3 regions of the Syntrophomonas curvata genome follow, and region 2 is predicted to be linked to each of the others. Evidence: riboswitches for the same ligand, from Rfam matches in the RefSeq annotation. Region 2 holds a riboswitch; each other region holds the start of a gene.
The links. A riboswitch is a leader RNA that binds a small molecule or an ion and turns the genes downstream of it on or off. The one in region 2 is predicted to bind molybdenum cofactor.
Positions count from the first base shown of each region.

Region 1: another riboswitch for molybdenum cofactor. It lies ahead of ACU70B_RS08845 (NADH-quinone oxidoreductase subunit NuoE family protein); the one in region 2 lies ahead of ACU70B_RS03360 ([FeFe] hydrogenase, group A).
Region 3: another riboswitch for molybdenum cofactor. It lies ahead of fdhF (formate dehydrogenase subunit alpha); the one in region 2 lies ahead of ACU70B_RS03360 ([FeFe] hydrogenase, group A).

Region 1 covers NZ_CM129641.1:1,980,963-1,985,620, reverse strand. Annotated here, with positions in the region: gene ACU70B_RS08855 (NADH-dependent [FeFe] hydrogenase, group A6) at 1-252, opposite strand, end outside; gene nuoF (NADH-quinone oxidoreductase subunit NuoF) at 276-1,499, opposite strand; gene ACU70B_RS08845 (NADH-quinone oxidoreductase subunit NuoE family protein) at 1,572-2,015, opposite strand; molybdenum cofactor riboswitch at 2,295-2,435, opposite strand; gene ACU70B_RS08840 (sigma factor) at 2,741-3,445, shown strand; gene ACU70B_RS08835 (anti-sigma-I factor RsgI family protein) at 3,462-4,403, shown strand; gene ACU70B_RS08830 (GerW family sporulation protein) at 4,462-4,658, opposite strand, start outside.
Region 2 covers NZ_CM129641.1:790,008-794,665, forward strand. Annotated here, with positions in the region: gene ACU70B_RS03350 (formate dehydrogenase subunit gamma) at 1-324, opposite strand, end outside; gene ACU70B_RS03355 (iron hydrogenase small subunit) at 340-714, opposite strand; gene ACU70B_RS03360 ([FeFe] hydrogenase, group A) at 733-1,905, opposite strand; molybdenum cofactor riboswitch at 2,292-2,411, opposite strand; gene ACU70B_RS03365 (PAS domain S-box protein) at 2,461-4,658, opposite strand, start outside.
Region 3 covers NZ_CM129641.1:2,253,229-2,257,886, forward strand. Annotated here, with positions in the region: gene fdhF (formate dehydrogenase subunit alpha) at 1-1,755, opposite strand, end outside; molybdenum cofactor riboswitch at 1,895-2,016, opposite strand; molybdenum cofactor riboswitch at 2,156-2,275, opposite strand; gene ACU70B_RS10155 (ABC transporter substrate-binding protein) at 2,982-4,073, opposite strand; gene ACU70B_RS10160 (alcohol dehydrogenase) at 4,339-4,658, opposite strand, start outside.

The DNA of each region.
Region 1 (4,658 bases), 1.2 Mb from region 2:
TTTTCTGGCTTCTATTACCTTGGGGGTGCGGGTTTTAACAACCATTCCTTCCATTACCGGCTGCGCACAGGCGGCTTGGAGAAGTCTGCTTCCTTCAACTTCACATACGCATACCCGGCAGTTGGCTTTTACTGCCTGGTCCGGATGATAACAGAGTGTAGGAATTTTGACACCGACTTCTTTAGCTGCCTGCAGGATGGTTGAGCCTTCGGGAACGGATACTTGGATTCCGTCTATCGTTAAGTTAACCATTATATTCCCTCCTTCGCTCTTTCCTACATCAACTTGGCATTATAGTCGGCTGCAAAGTGTTTGATGGTGGTGAGTACCGGCGCCGGTGCTGCCTGCCCCAGACCGCAGAGGCAGGCAATAGACATGACATCGCCCAGTTTTTGCATAAGTGCAATGTCGCTTAAACTGCCATTACCGCTGTTCACCGATTCCATCAGTTCGTGCATGCGGGCGGTGCCTTCCCGGCAGGGCGCGCATTTACCACAGGATTCGTGTTCAAAGAACTTGGCAATACGGGTAGTTACATCTACTATATCGCGGCTTTCGTCAAGTACGAAAACGGCTCCGGAGCCCAGCGTAGCTCCTATAGCAGACATATTGTCAAAAGCCGCCGGCGTATCCAGAAGTGAATCGGGTATAAATGCACCGGAGGTTCCGCCTATCTGTACGGCCTTAAACTTCTTGTCTCCCGGGATACCGCCGCCGAACTGGAAGACGATTTCTCTGATGGTAGTATTGGTTGGTACCTCAAAGAAGGTTTTATTATTAACATCCCCGGTCAGAGTAAATACTTTGGTTCCCGGGTAGGAGGGAACACCGATGCCTGCATACCACTCGGCCCCTTTTTCAAGGATTACCGGGATGTTGGCAAAGGTTTCAACATTGTTGACTATGGTCGGTTTCATCCATAAACCTTCGGATGGAGGATAAGGGGGCTTGAAACGGGGTTCACCCCGTTTGCCCTCGATCGACTCAATCAGGGCAGTTTCTTCACCGCAGACATAAGCCCCGGCTCCGCTTCTTACCTCGACGTCAAATCCCTGCAGTACGCCTTTGGCTTTTGCCTGGCTGATGGCGTTGTTCAATATATCGATTAACTGGGGATATTCCCCGCGCAGATATATAAAGCCTTGTTTTGCTCCGATAGCATAACCGCAAATCGCCATTCCTTCGATCAGGGTGTGAGGGTCGTTTTCCATAATCAAACGGTCTTTATAAGTACCGGGTTCGCCTTCATCCGCATTGCAGACCACATATTTTTCATCAGCAGGGGCCCGGTAAGCAAAAGACCATTTTTGCCCGCAATTAAAGCCTGCACCACCCCGGCCTCTTAAATTGGATTTCTTGACTTCTTCTATAAGCGCTTCTCTATCCATACGGCTGGCTTTTTCCAGGGATTTATATCCCCCCTGGGCCATATAGTCTTCGATTTTCAAAGGATCGATTTTGCCGTAATTACGCAATACGATCCGCATCTCTTCGGCCATTTTTTGACCTCCTTTCTTTATGTTTGGAGTCTTGAGTCTTTCTAATCAATGGCTAGTACCGGTTTTTATTGACTACTTGTATTCTGCCAGAATGGATGGTATCCTGCCCGGGCTTACATCAAGATAGGGCTTGCCGTTTATTGTAATCACGGGAGTTGCCTGGCATTGTCCGACACATTCAGTATACTCCAGAGCAAACTGGCCATCTGAGGTGCTCTCTCCCATTCTGATGCCCAGCTCTCTCTCCAGCGCTGCCACAACATCGGCGGCTCCTGCTACATGGCAAGGCGCACTTTCGCATATTCTAATTACGTTTTTACCCCTGGACTCTACCGCAAACATAGAGTAAAAGGTAGCTACACCGTAGGCTGCGCTGGCAGGAACATTAAAGACTCTGGCTGCCTCAGCGACAGCTTCGACGGGCACATAGCTGAATTCTTTCTGTACCGCATGAAAAGCCTCAATTAACCCCCCAGGCTTATCCGCATAGCTGGCAATAATCTGTTTATAATCCATCCCCATATCCCTCCTTTCCTCAGATATTGCTTGAAAAGCCAAAACTGCAATGGAAGCCGCGATTTAAGCTAATACAAGGCATATAACCTGTAGCGGGTATTTGAAGTGACCAGCCCTAATTCGAAAAATGCCAGGAACCGAAGAAGATCCTGGCATAAATTTTGGAGCTGAATCGTACCCCAACCATACCCGACAAGCGGCAATTAACCAACGGGAATATCGATACATCTCCAAACCCTTGGCCAGGCGGTATTATAATGATTAACCAATTTTAAATTGCCTAATGTTTCCTAATCTTCTTTCCGAAAATGGGAGGCGCAGGCGTTTCCGCCTTGAACCCTAAGGGCATAAAATTTACCCAGCGGCCAATTGCCCATAGCACTTAGCCTTAGGCCAATTGGCTCGAAGATATTGTTATTAAACTGTAAAATTGTTAAAATTTTCACTAATGCTTATCTACCAACCCCTACTTCATTACAAGCATTCTGCAATTATTCCGCGAATTCCTCCTTAATATAAAAAATTTTTGTTTCACCTATAAAAAACTTTGGCAGAGATATTTTTGAAGACGACCCCAGATTTTAAGCATAAGCCCTCGTATTTATAAACAAAAAGAATAGCGGATAGATTGGGAAAATAACACAAATGCAAATCGCCTGTGCGCTGACAAAGCAAGCTTAGGGTTATAATGACTTTAATATAAAACAGTCCTCGGGAGGAACAAAATGCAGGTATCCAGAAGCAGCGAACTGGAGACGATCGCGCAGACTGCCTGGCGGGACTACCATTATGGTAATAAGGAAGTATTAAACGATATATATGACAGCATAATACCTTTCTGTCTGCGGGTCAGCTCCAAAACCTGTGGCAAGTATATACATGAATTTGACGAGGAAGCGAGTATTGCCCGCCTGGCCATAATTGAAGCGTTTGATAGATATGAACCTGGTCGGGGAAGTTTTTTACTCTATTTGGCCCGGGTAGTGCGGAGCCGCATTATTGATTATCAGCGCCAGGAAAAACGTCGCCCCCTGCCGTTTTCTTTTTTAAAAGAAACGCAGCTGGACGACTTCAATTTTGACGGTGAAAATCAGGTGGAAGAAATCCTGGATGACCTTAGCCGCCAGGAGGAGATACATAGGTTCAGAGGTTTGCTGAGCGATTACCAGATTGATTTTAAAGACCTGGTGGCGGGCGGGCCCAGGCAGATAAGAGCGCGGGAGAAAGCTCTGGTTATCGCTTGGAAAATCGCCCGGGATGAGGAAATGACCGCCTGGTTGATGAAAAATAAAACCCTGCCTCTAAAAGAACTGGAGCGCAGGTATGCCGTAAACCGGAAAACTGCTGACCGATATCGAAAATACATCATTGCCGCCGTTCTGGTCGCAGTTTATGATTTACCGCTGTTAAAAACCTATATCGAGTCATAGGGAAAGGAGAATAGGGATGGCCAAGGAAAAGGGTCTGGTGCTTGAAGCCGGAGAGGGCTGGGCCATAGTGCTGCTCCCCGGCGGGGATTATAAACGGGTTAGAACCCGGGAACGCTTACAAACCGGGCAGCTTTACCAGTTAAAAAGCAATGCGGCGTTAAAATATGCAAGTGTGGCGGCCGTTTTTATTCTCATCACCCTAACCAGTCTCGACTTTTTTACGGTCACGGCCAGGGCCAACGTATCCCCGGGAATCAATCTGGGTCTGAATCGCTGGGATCGGGTGGTGTCAGTAAGAACCAGTAATACTGATGCCAAAGCAGAGGTGAAGGACCTGAGCTTGAATGGGAAAAGTCTGAATCAGGCGATAAATATGATAGTCGAAAGGCGGGGAAGCGAGCCGGGGTTGGCAGCCGGGGATAAGGGAGAAAACAATCAGGTTAGTGTATCCTTATCCGTCAAGAACCAAAAAGACAAGCAAAGAGAAGAAAGGCTGTTGAAAATTATCGATACCACTCTTAAAGAGAGTGTGGCCGGGCAGCAAGGCCGACCTTCTGCCGCCAAGGTTATCCGCAAAGGCAACCAACTGATAGTGATTGATGAGCATCCTCCCGGTCAGACTTCGAAGACACCGGGGAATAGTGCGCCTAAGGGTGAAAAAAACAAACCGGAACCGAAACTGCAGGAGCATAAGGTAAATCAGCTTTTGTTAGATCAGCCGAAAAAAAAGGAAGGCGGCGGGAACCCGGAGTTTAAGGATAACAATTTTATGGCTGATCCGGAAAAGGGGCATAATGAAAAGAGGGATAACGGCTTACCTGCATCGGCCCTCCCTAAAGACCAAAAGATGGATTCGCAGAATAGCAGCAAAGGCGGCGGCCGAAGTGCAGAGCCCCAAGAGAAAACCAAAACTGAAAAAGACAGCGGACCGAAGCATCAAAAAAAAGGGAACAGCTGAAAAGCTTGCTGCCACTGTAAAAAATAAATCTGTGTAATCTATGGTTATTTTCTGATAATCATGTAGCCGTCGTCTTATCTGACTGAGGATTCATCACCGGGTTTTTAGATGACGATATTATCTCCGGCATCAGCCCGGAGATCTCCTGCAGATTACCTTGACCACTAAGAGAAAACAGTCGTGTCTCTTCATCCTTTATCACCAGCAGCGCTACCGGGGAGATTTTGCCTCCGGCGCCAGCACCGGAACCGTTAG
Region 2 (4,658 bases):
AATGAACGGTACATATCCTCCCATGGTCTTTAGCCAGGCAAAATCGTCCTTGGTGAAAGTGGATATGGTATCTACAAAACGGGAAAAGCGGTCAAAGTTTAATAGAATATAAAGGGTTGGCCCCACGGTAAAAATAACCCCGGCCCAGCGGTGAACCAAAGAGGCGTTGGCCGGTCCTCCAAATATACTGGCTATACCGGCGATATCCCAGTAAAAACCTATTCCCGTAAGTCCAAGAACAATAAAGGCCAGCAGGTGAATCCAGTGCATGGTACGGGTTTGGGTATCATGCTTCAGTACATTTCCTTTAATTTCTTCGCTCATCACTATACCTCCCTTTTACGCTGCTTCATGGTTGTCTTCGCCCTGGTGACGCCCTTTAAGTTCTTCGATAAAGGTTGGGATATCTTTGCCATATTTAGTGTGGAGCAGGTGATGAGCTTTTTCGCTCAGGTATTTCTCCTCCCCGGGTGACAGGAATTCCCGGTAAATCTCGACTATCTCCGGATTTTGATGGGATTTGCGTAAGGCCATTTTTTCGTCCAGGGTATAAAGTCCCGCTGCCCGCTGGGCAATATAATCGTCACCGGCAGCAAAAGCATCAATACCTATCTTGGCGAAAACCCCGGATACTATGACGGCAACAGCCAGCATGCCGCTTCCTTTTAGGAACTGACGTCTGGTCATGCCCGTTTTTTCAATAAAGATATTCATAACAGGATCCCCCTTCCTTTAATAGGTATCACGCCTTATGGGCTGACCGCCGCCATTAATACATCCGCCGGGACAGTTCATCACTTCAATAAAGTGATACTTGCTGCGACCAGCCAATACATCTTCAATTATACGGTCAACGTGCTTGGTGCCAGTTACTATACATACGCTGACCGGCAGGGCCTTTCCTCCCAGGGCTTGGATCGGGACCTCTACCACTGCTTCTCTTACCGGTTTAAGCCCTCTTACTGCCTGGAAATCAACTTTACCCAGGGTTTCCCCGCTAAGTACTTCGTAGGCGGTACGCAGAGCCGCCTCCATAACTCCTCCGGTAACTCCGAATATGGTTGCTGCCCCGGTGGAGCTTCCTATAAATTGATCGGCGCGTTCATCATGAAGATTGACAAAATCTATACCTGCAGTCTTTATCATTTGCGCCAGTTCCCGGGTGGTCATTACGGCATCAACATCCTTGTAGCCGCTGGCAATGAATTCAGGACGGTCGCATTCATACTTTTTGGCGGTACAGGGCATGACCGAAACGGAATATATACTGCCGGGGTCAAGGTTTAGTTTCTCTGCCAAATAAGTCTTGGACACGGCTCCGAACATTTGCTGGGGAGATTTGGCAGTTGAAACATGGGGCAGGATTTGCGGGTATTTATCTTCGGCATACTTTACCCAGGCGGGGCAGCAGGAAGTAAACTGGGGGAGAGGTCCGGCATGTTCAAAACCGGGAACCCCCAGGGCGTTGAAGACCCGGTGGATGAGTTCAGTTCCTTCTTCGGTTATGGTCAGGTCAGCCGCAAATTCGGTGTCGTACACCTTATCAAAACCGAGTTTTCTTAAAGCGGCATACATTTTATGTTTGACATTGGTTCCTGGCGCCAGGCCGAATTCTTCACCCAGAGCTACCCTTACTGCCGGGGCTTCCTGAACTACTACGAATTGGTTGGGATTATCCAGAGCTTTTATTATCCGCTCATTGACCATGCTGAAATCGTCAATAGCGCCAAAGGGACAATTGATAAGGCATTGTCCGCAGTTTATGCATTTCCCAACTTCAATATGATGCTTTTCCCCCAATCTGCCCTGGATGGCGCCGGTAGGACAGATGGACGTACAATGATCACAGGCCTTGCATTTATCACTGACATGAATAACACCATTATTTAGCACTGCAGTACTCAATATTCTCCCTCCTTGTATAGAAGTTCACAGAAAACAAAAAATCCTTCACCTCCTTTGCATGAACCATCCGTCTGATTGACTTCTATCCTTCATGGATAGGTTCACTCCCGGTTTATATCCGGGAAAAAGAAAGTTTAGGAATTCTGCTCCTGCTGTCTGGTTTCCAGCAGCTTCGTTTTCACTTCGTGTGAACGACTATTATTAATGAATATTGTACCAATTAAAGATTACTTTGTCATTAGCGGATAAAAAAAGGCCCGCTTACAAAAGCAAGCGGGAGGAAAAAGATTGGGATTGTATGAAAAAGCCTTTTACAGCTTTTTGCCATATGTAAAAACAATGGTCGTATCCTCGTAAAAAAGGTACGACCAACCAGACCTAACAATATAGGCCTAAACTGAACTCCTTTTCACAATAGGGGAAGGCACAGGAGTTTCCCTCTGCACCCAGGCTCCAGAACCATAGCAAAACACCTTAGGTAGGGGAGCTCGGAGAACCTATTTATTTTGTTCAGCTTATCACATGGTCAGGGAAAAGGCAATAAAAAAATCCAACTTAGATATGGGCTTTTTCAATTATTTCTATAAAGTAGTCGAGCAGATAAGGGTCGAATTGTATACCGGCAAAGCGCCGAAGTTCCGAAATAGCATCATTTTTTTTCATGGCTTTGCGATAAGGGCGGTCGCTGGTCATGGCGTCATAGGCGTCGGCAATAGCCAGCATCCTGCTTTCCAGAGGAATTTCCTCTGCTTTCAGCCCCAGGGGATAACCGTTTCCATTCCACCATTCATGGTGTTTTAATATCCAATCGGCGATAGGCACCAGATCCGGGGCGGACAGGGCGATGCGGTGCCCGATTTCGGAATGGCGCTGCATTTCGAACACTTCTTCCTCGCTCAAAGGGCCGGGTTTAAAAAGAATATTATCGGAGATTCCTACCTTGCCGATATCATGAAATTCAGCTAATAAGCGCAGGTCGGCGATATGATGGCCGGGCAGCCCGATATATTCTCCCAAAGACGCTACCAGCCCCTGAATGCGTTCTGCATGCCCCTCGGTTAGAAAATCCCTGGCCTGAAGTGCTTTCATAAGCGTTTTGACAATAGCGCTCCGGGCACTCTGACGTCGGTGAAGTTTTTCCCGATACATGTTATTGTCAGCCGCTTGAAAAACTTCATTCATGCTTATGGAAGGCTCATTCCGGACAGCAAAGCCGATAGAAAGACTTAGGGGTATATCCGGGTTGTTATTGTTATAGCTTTCTACTGCGTCCCGAACTCTCTGACAGGCGGTCTCTACAATCAGTTCCGGACTGCGCAGCATGAGAACGGCAAATTCATCGCCTCCTACCCGGGCTACCACATCATCGCCCCGGAAGCATTTTTCAATCACCCGGGATACGGCAATCAATACCTTATCACCGGCATCATGCCCCAGGGTATCATTTACCAGCTTCAGACCATCCACATCACAGACTAAAAGACCGGTGGGGTAGAAGCGGCCGTTTTCTATCCGCCTAATCTCTTCTTCAAAGTAAGTGCGGTTATATAGTCCGGTAAGCCGGTCATGCAGGCTGAGATAACGAAGCTGCTCTTCGATATGTTTACGCTCGCTTATATCCCGGATAGACTCTATAGCCCCTACCCGGTTGCCGTCAGTGTCAAAGAGGGGAGAGGCTTTAACCCAAATGTAGGCGCCTTCTCCATCATATACGCCCGGAGAGAAGATTTCCGTATACAGGCTTTGCCCCTCGCGGCGGACTTCCTTGTAATGCTTGCCTATATCCTCGTCTGAAGCCGTAATCAAGTCCAGCAGCATAGGGCGGGGGTATCCGTAAAAAGGTATGGCGTAGCCATAATCACCCTGCCCGATTATGTCTTTTTTATTAAGACCGGTCATTTCCTCAGTAGCGCGGTTCCAGGCAATTACCCTGCGGTTCTGGTCAATGACAAAGGTAGCATCGGGAAGGAATTCGATTATATCAAGCAGCCGCTGGTTGGTAGCCCGAAGCTGATTCTCCATTAACTTCCGTTCGGCTATATCCCGGGCGATACCCTGTACCGCATACGGCTTGCCATCTTTATACAGGAGCCGGGGGCGAATCTCCAGAGGCACCCGTTGGCCGGACTTGGTGATAATGTCCAGCTCATAGGTGGGGATGCGCCCTTGAAAAATATCCTTTACAATTTGTTTGCCGGCAATATCCGCATGTTCCGGGGCGACCACATCCAGGAAACCTATCTGCAATGCTTCCTCACGGCTGTATCCGGTAATCTGTTCGGCATTTTTATTTATTGATGTAAACTTACCCTTTAAGTCATGTATGTAGATCAGATCATTGGCATTCTCGAAGAGATCCAAGAAGTGTTCCTGGCTTTCCCGCAGGGCTTCCTCGGTTAGCTTGCGCTGGGTAATATCCATGAAATTGCCCAGGGTAGCAAGTTTACCCAGGTATTGTATAGAGGTGACCGTTTCCATGATCCATTTTATATTGCCCCCTTTTTGTATTACCCGGTATTCATAAGGGGGAGTAGGGTGCCCTTTTAGCATTCTGATAGCGTTTTCCTTGACCTGAGCCCGGTTTTCCGGAACTACCAGATCCAGAGAATTGCCCCCCCGCAGTTCAGCTTTGCTAAACCCGATCAATTTTTCGAATTGGGGATTAACATCAACAAATTTACCATTTTGAACTATAAAAATACCTATCGGCGAGCTTATAAATAGAGCCGTGAATAATTCCTGCGAACGTTTAT
Region 3 (4,658 bases), 1.5 Mb from region 2:
CCAGGCTTTTTCAAATTTTTCCTTTATTTCAGGTACGGTTACATTCTGGTAGCCGGAGTAGACATTGGGCAGGGCTCCCTGGTCACAGGCTCCCTGAACGTTGTTCTGTCCGCGGATAGGACAAACGCCGACCCCGGGACGGCCCAGGTGCCCGGTCAGCATGGCCAGGTTGGCACAGCTCATAACATTACGGGTTCCGCAAATGTGTTCGGTTATTCCCAGGGTATAGAAAAGCATAGCCTTGTCGGTAGTGGCATAGAGGCGGGCAACAGCATACAGATCCTCAACGGAAATGCCGGTTATCTCAGCAACCTTTTCCGGAGGATAGTTTTCTGCTATAGCTTTCATTTCTTCATAGTTTTCGGTGCGTTCTTCTATAAATTTCTTGTCTTCCAGGCCTTCTTTGATAATGATATGCATGAGTCCGTTGAGAAGAGGAATATCGGTACCCGGATTCTGACGCAGCCAGTAGTCGGCTTCATCGACCAGGTCTATGTGGCGCGGGTCACAGACGACCAGTTTGCAGCCGTTGCGGGCTGCCTGTCGCATTTTGTAGCCAATAACCGGGTGAGCTTCCGTAGTATTGGTTCCTATAAGGAACATGAGCTCGGCGTCGGTGGAAATCTCATTGATGGAATTGGTCATAGCGCCGCTTCCGAATGTAGTGGCCAGACCGGCCACAGTCGGCGCGTGTCAGGTTCGGGCGCAGTGGTCGACGTTATTGTTGCCCATAACTGCGCGGGTAAATTTCTGAACCAGGTAGTTCTCTTCATTGGTACAGCGGGCAGAGCTCAGAGCGGCAAAAGAGCCCGATCCGTATTTTTCTTTAATCTCACCAAAACGTTTTGCTATCAGGTCGAAGGCTTCCTCCCAACCGGCTTCTTCAAATTGCCCGTTTTTCTTGATCAGCGGGGTGGTAAGCCTCTTTTCGTTATAAATGTAATCCCAGCCAAAACGGCCTTTTATACAGAGCCGGCGCTGGTTTACCGGGCTGTCCGGATTGGACAGAACGCCGATTACTTGGCCGTCTTTTACCGCCAGGTCAAAATTGCAGCCCGTTCCGCAGAAGGGGCAGGTGGTTCTGACCCGTTCGATCTCCCACCGACGGCCTTTGCCGGCCATACTCTTTTCCTGCAGGGCTCCGGTCGGACATACGGCCACACACTGTCCGCAGAAAACACAACTTTCGGAATCGATATAATCCACATCGCCGGCAGTAGTAGCCTTGCGCCGGAACCCGCGGTTAATATAACTCAGGTTATCGGCGCCGGTTAATTCTTCACAGGCCCGGACACAGGCGCCGCAAAGAATACATTTGTTGAGGTCACGGATAATAAAAGGATTGGAATCGTCTATGGCATAATCGTGCTTTTCTCCCTGGAAGGGACTTTCTTTGATCCCATACTTGTAGCAGTAGTCAGCCAGCTTGCAGTCGCCCAGTTTATCACAGGTCATGCAATCCAGGGGATGATTGGCCACCAGTAATTCCAGAATGGTGCGCCTGGCTTCCGCGATGTCCGGGGACTCCGTATGCACTACCATGCCTGGACTAACCGGGGTTACACAGGATGCCGGGAAAAGACGATTTCCTTCCACTTGTACTACGCAAAGGCGGCAGGCTCCCAGGGGTTTTAACTCCGGGTCATAGCAGAGCCGGGGGATTTCTATCCCTATCTGGTCGGCTGCCTGCATTATAGTAGTACCTTCCGCAACTTCAACCTCCTTTCCATCAATGATCACTTTGACCATTCCCACTCCGATCACTCCTTCCATAACTCTTGCTTGCTCTCAAGTCAGATAAAAAAACAAAAAAACCCCCGCCTAACCTGGAGGTTCAAATAATTGCACCGGATACAGCTAAAAGAAGTCCAGAAATAGCAATTATCTGGTCCTTATCAGGCGGTCTCGGGCTCCTTTCCAAAATCGGGAGGCGAACCTGTTTCCAGATTCACCCTATCGGCTTTACACCATGGCTTTACGGCTTTAGGCATACCAAGCTCGGAGCAATGTAAAACGGCAGGCCTTTCTTCAATCCCCCCTCCCTTAATCATTCGCCAGACAGAGAATTCCCCGCCCGGTTATTTATCCATATACACAGAAAACAGGTATCCGTACCGGCAAAAAGCACATACAGCTACCTGTTTTGATAAAAACAAATAGTTATATTGCAACTCCTTTCCACAATACGGGGAGGCACAGGCGTTTCCCTCTGCACCCAGGCCTTTTAGCCATAGTAAATCACCTTAGGTTAAAAAGCTCGGAGCAACTTGTTTGTATAAAAGACAGGCTAGTGACAAAAAAGTACGCTACACCCGTCCCACGATAGAACGTTTATCAGGTACTCCTTTCCACAGTACATGGAGGCACAAGGTGTTCCCCTCTACCCATAGGCCAAAGCCCCAGTCCGACAGCCCGGAGCTTGTCTCCTGACCGGAGCCGGGTCATAAAAGACAGGGTACTGGTAAAAAGCACACTACACCTCTCCAAATAAAACAGACGGATAATGTGCTCCCTTCCGCAAACGGGGAGGCGTTTCCCCCGGTACCCAGCCCAGTAACCCTGGCTGGCAAAATTTGGGCTAAAAGGCTCAGAGAAAGAAATCTTGATTTTTTGCAATATTTCTAAATTTATAGTAAATATTTGTAATTATTCTAGGAGAAGTCGGAATTTATGTCAAACCATTTAATGGTAAGTATAAAATTAATTTATACTCCGCATGATAAGAATTAGATATCAGAACGTTTAATGCATGAAATTTGGCCTATATGTTTTTACGATGGGTTTAATAAAGAAATTTTATATCGTTTTAATACGGTTATGAAGTTCAGGAGATTTACAACAGCTGGTTCTCCTGACCCTCTGCTTTCTGAATCATCCGTATCCTCGACGGACAACCGGTATCTGCACGTTGACCGCCTCCGATTCATGATAATCCTTACCAATTACTCTCATTACTTCCCGCCCTGCGGTGGAGCGTAACGTCAACCGGGTTGTTCGTTCTGTCCGCACATGCCCTCGCCGTTCAATATGATGTCCAGCATGTCCCCGGACACTTGATAATTAAAGATTTTTTGATAAAAATCCTGGGCTTCCTGCTTGATATTTATATCCGGAAAGCGTTCGGGATAAAGCAGATGCGCAGTCCACATTACGGCCAGCGGTGTTTCCACCCCCTCGGCATTACCCCAGCGGGATATGCCGCCGGGCATCTGATAAACCCTGCTTTCTTTTACCGCCTTTAAGGGGGACCACCGGAAACTGCCGCTGATATATTTTGCTGTCTCAGGTTCATTTACCAGGATCACATCCGGGTCCCACTGCAGTATCTGTTCCAGGCTGGCAGAATTCTTGCCTCCAAAATGCCGCAAAGGCTGATCCACCGATACATTTATGGCTCCAGCTGTCTGGGTCCAATCAGCTGCCAAAGTGTCCGGCCCATCCGTATCAGTGGCTTCGTCCGTTGCGCGGTAGACCCGCACCCGCTCTGCTTCAGGAATAGTTGCCGCCACTTTCCGGACCTTATAAATACAATTCTGATAGTAATCGTTATATAGCTTCCCCCGCTCTGCTGCCCCCAGAGCCTGAGCGATAACCGTAACAGCATGCTGCTGTTCCTCTATACCGGAGTAGTCCACCGCCAGGTAAGGAATATTGGATTTTTCCAGTTTTTTCGCTTCGGCCGGATCGGCTGCGGTACTGTTTTTAACCAATACCACATCCGGGTCGGCTTTAAGTAACTCTTCAATATCTATAGAGCCTTCTGCAACGGGTACCAGCGCCCGGCTTATGTCCGGATAGATTTCATTCAGCAATACATCTTGCTTCAGATCATCAGGTACGGCAACAATTTTGTCACCCTGGCCCAGCATAGCGGTCGCATACCCCGCAAAAGCATATAAACAGGCCACCCGTTCAACTTTAGCCGGGACTTGCACCCGGCGATCCAAGCAGTCGGTGACGGTAATAGTTTTCCCCCCACCGTCCTGGTTGGCCCGCCAGTAACGTAATCCCATAACCGCCAGCAGGATTATCAATAATATTAACATCAGCCGGAGATATTTTCTGTCAGTCACTGTTTTCCCCTCCTAATTATTGATTATTTCTTCGGCATACTTAATGGAGCCGCTTGGCTTGACAAGATGGAGGAATCCAGCGGGCAGGCAATCACCCTGATACTAACATTATATAAGATTAAAATGTTTTTTCCACTCAATCCGGCAGGCGCAGGCATACCAAGGCCGGAAGCACCCCCATAATCAGAGGGTGCTTCCGGCCTTCTTTGAACATGAATCCTAGGGCAAATGAACGAGAGAATGCCTAAGGAAATCTTAGCGTATTCTATTTTTCATAGGGAGTTACTATCCATTTCAGGCAATTGTCTTTTTTGCCGCCGAAAACATCATAACCTTTAAGGATATCATTTAAAGGAGCACGGTGGGTGCACAGGAAGTTGGTGCTGATCTTGCCCTTTTCAATGAGCTTGATCAGCTCGGGAATACGGTTGGCGTTCACCAGCCCCATGCTGATTCTGATGTTCTTAATCCATAAGGTGTTCATGGCAAGTTCCTGGGGCTTTTCAAATACGCCGATCAGGGAAACGGTGCCGCCTGGCCTGACGCTGTCTATAGCCATATCAAAGGTTGGCTTGAAACCGTTGG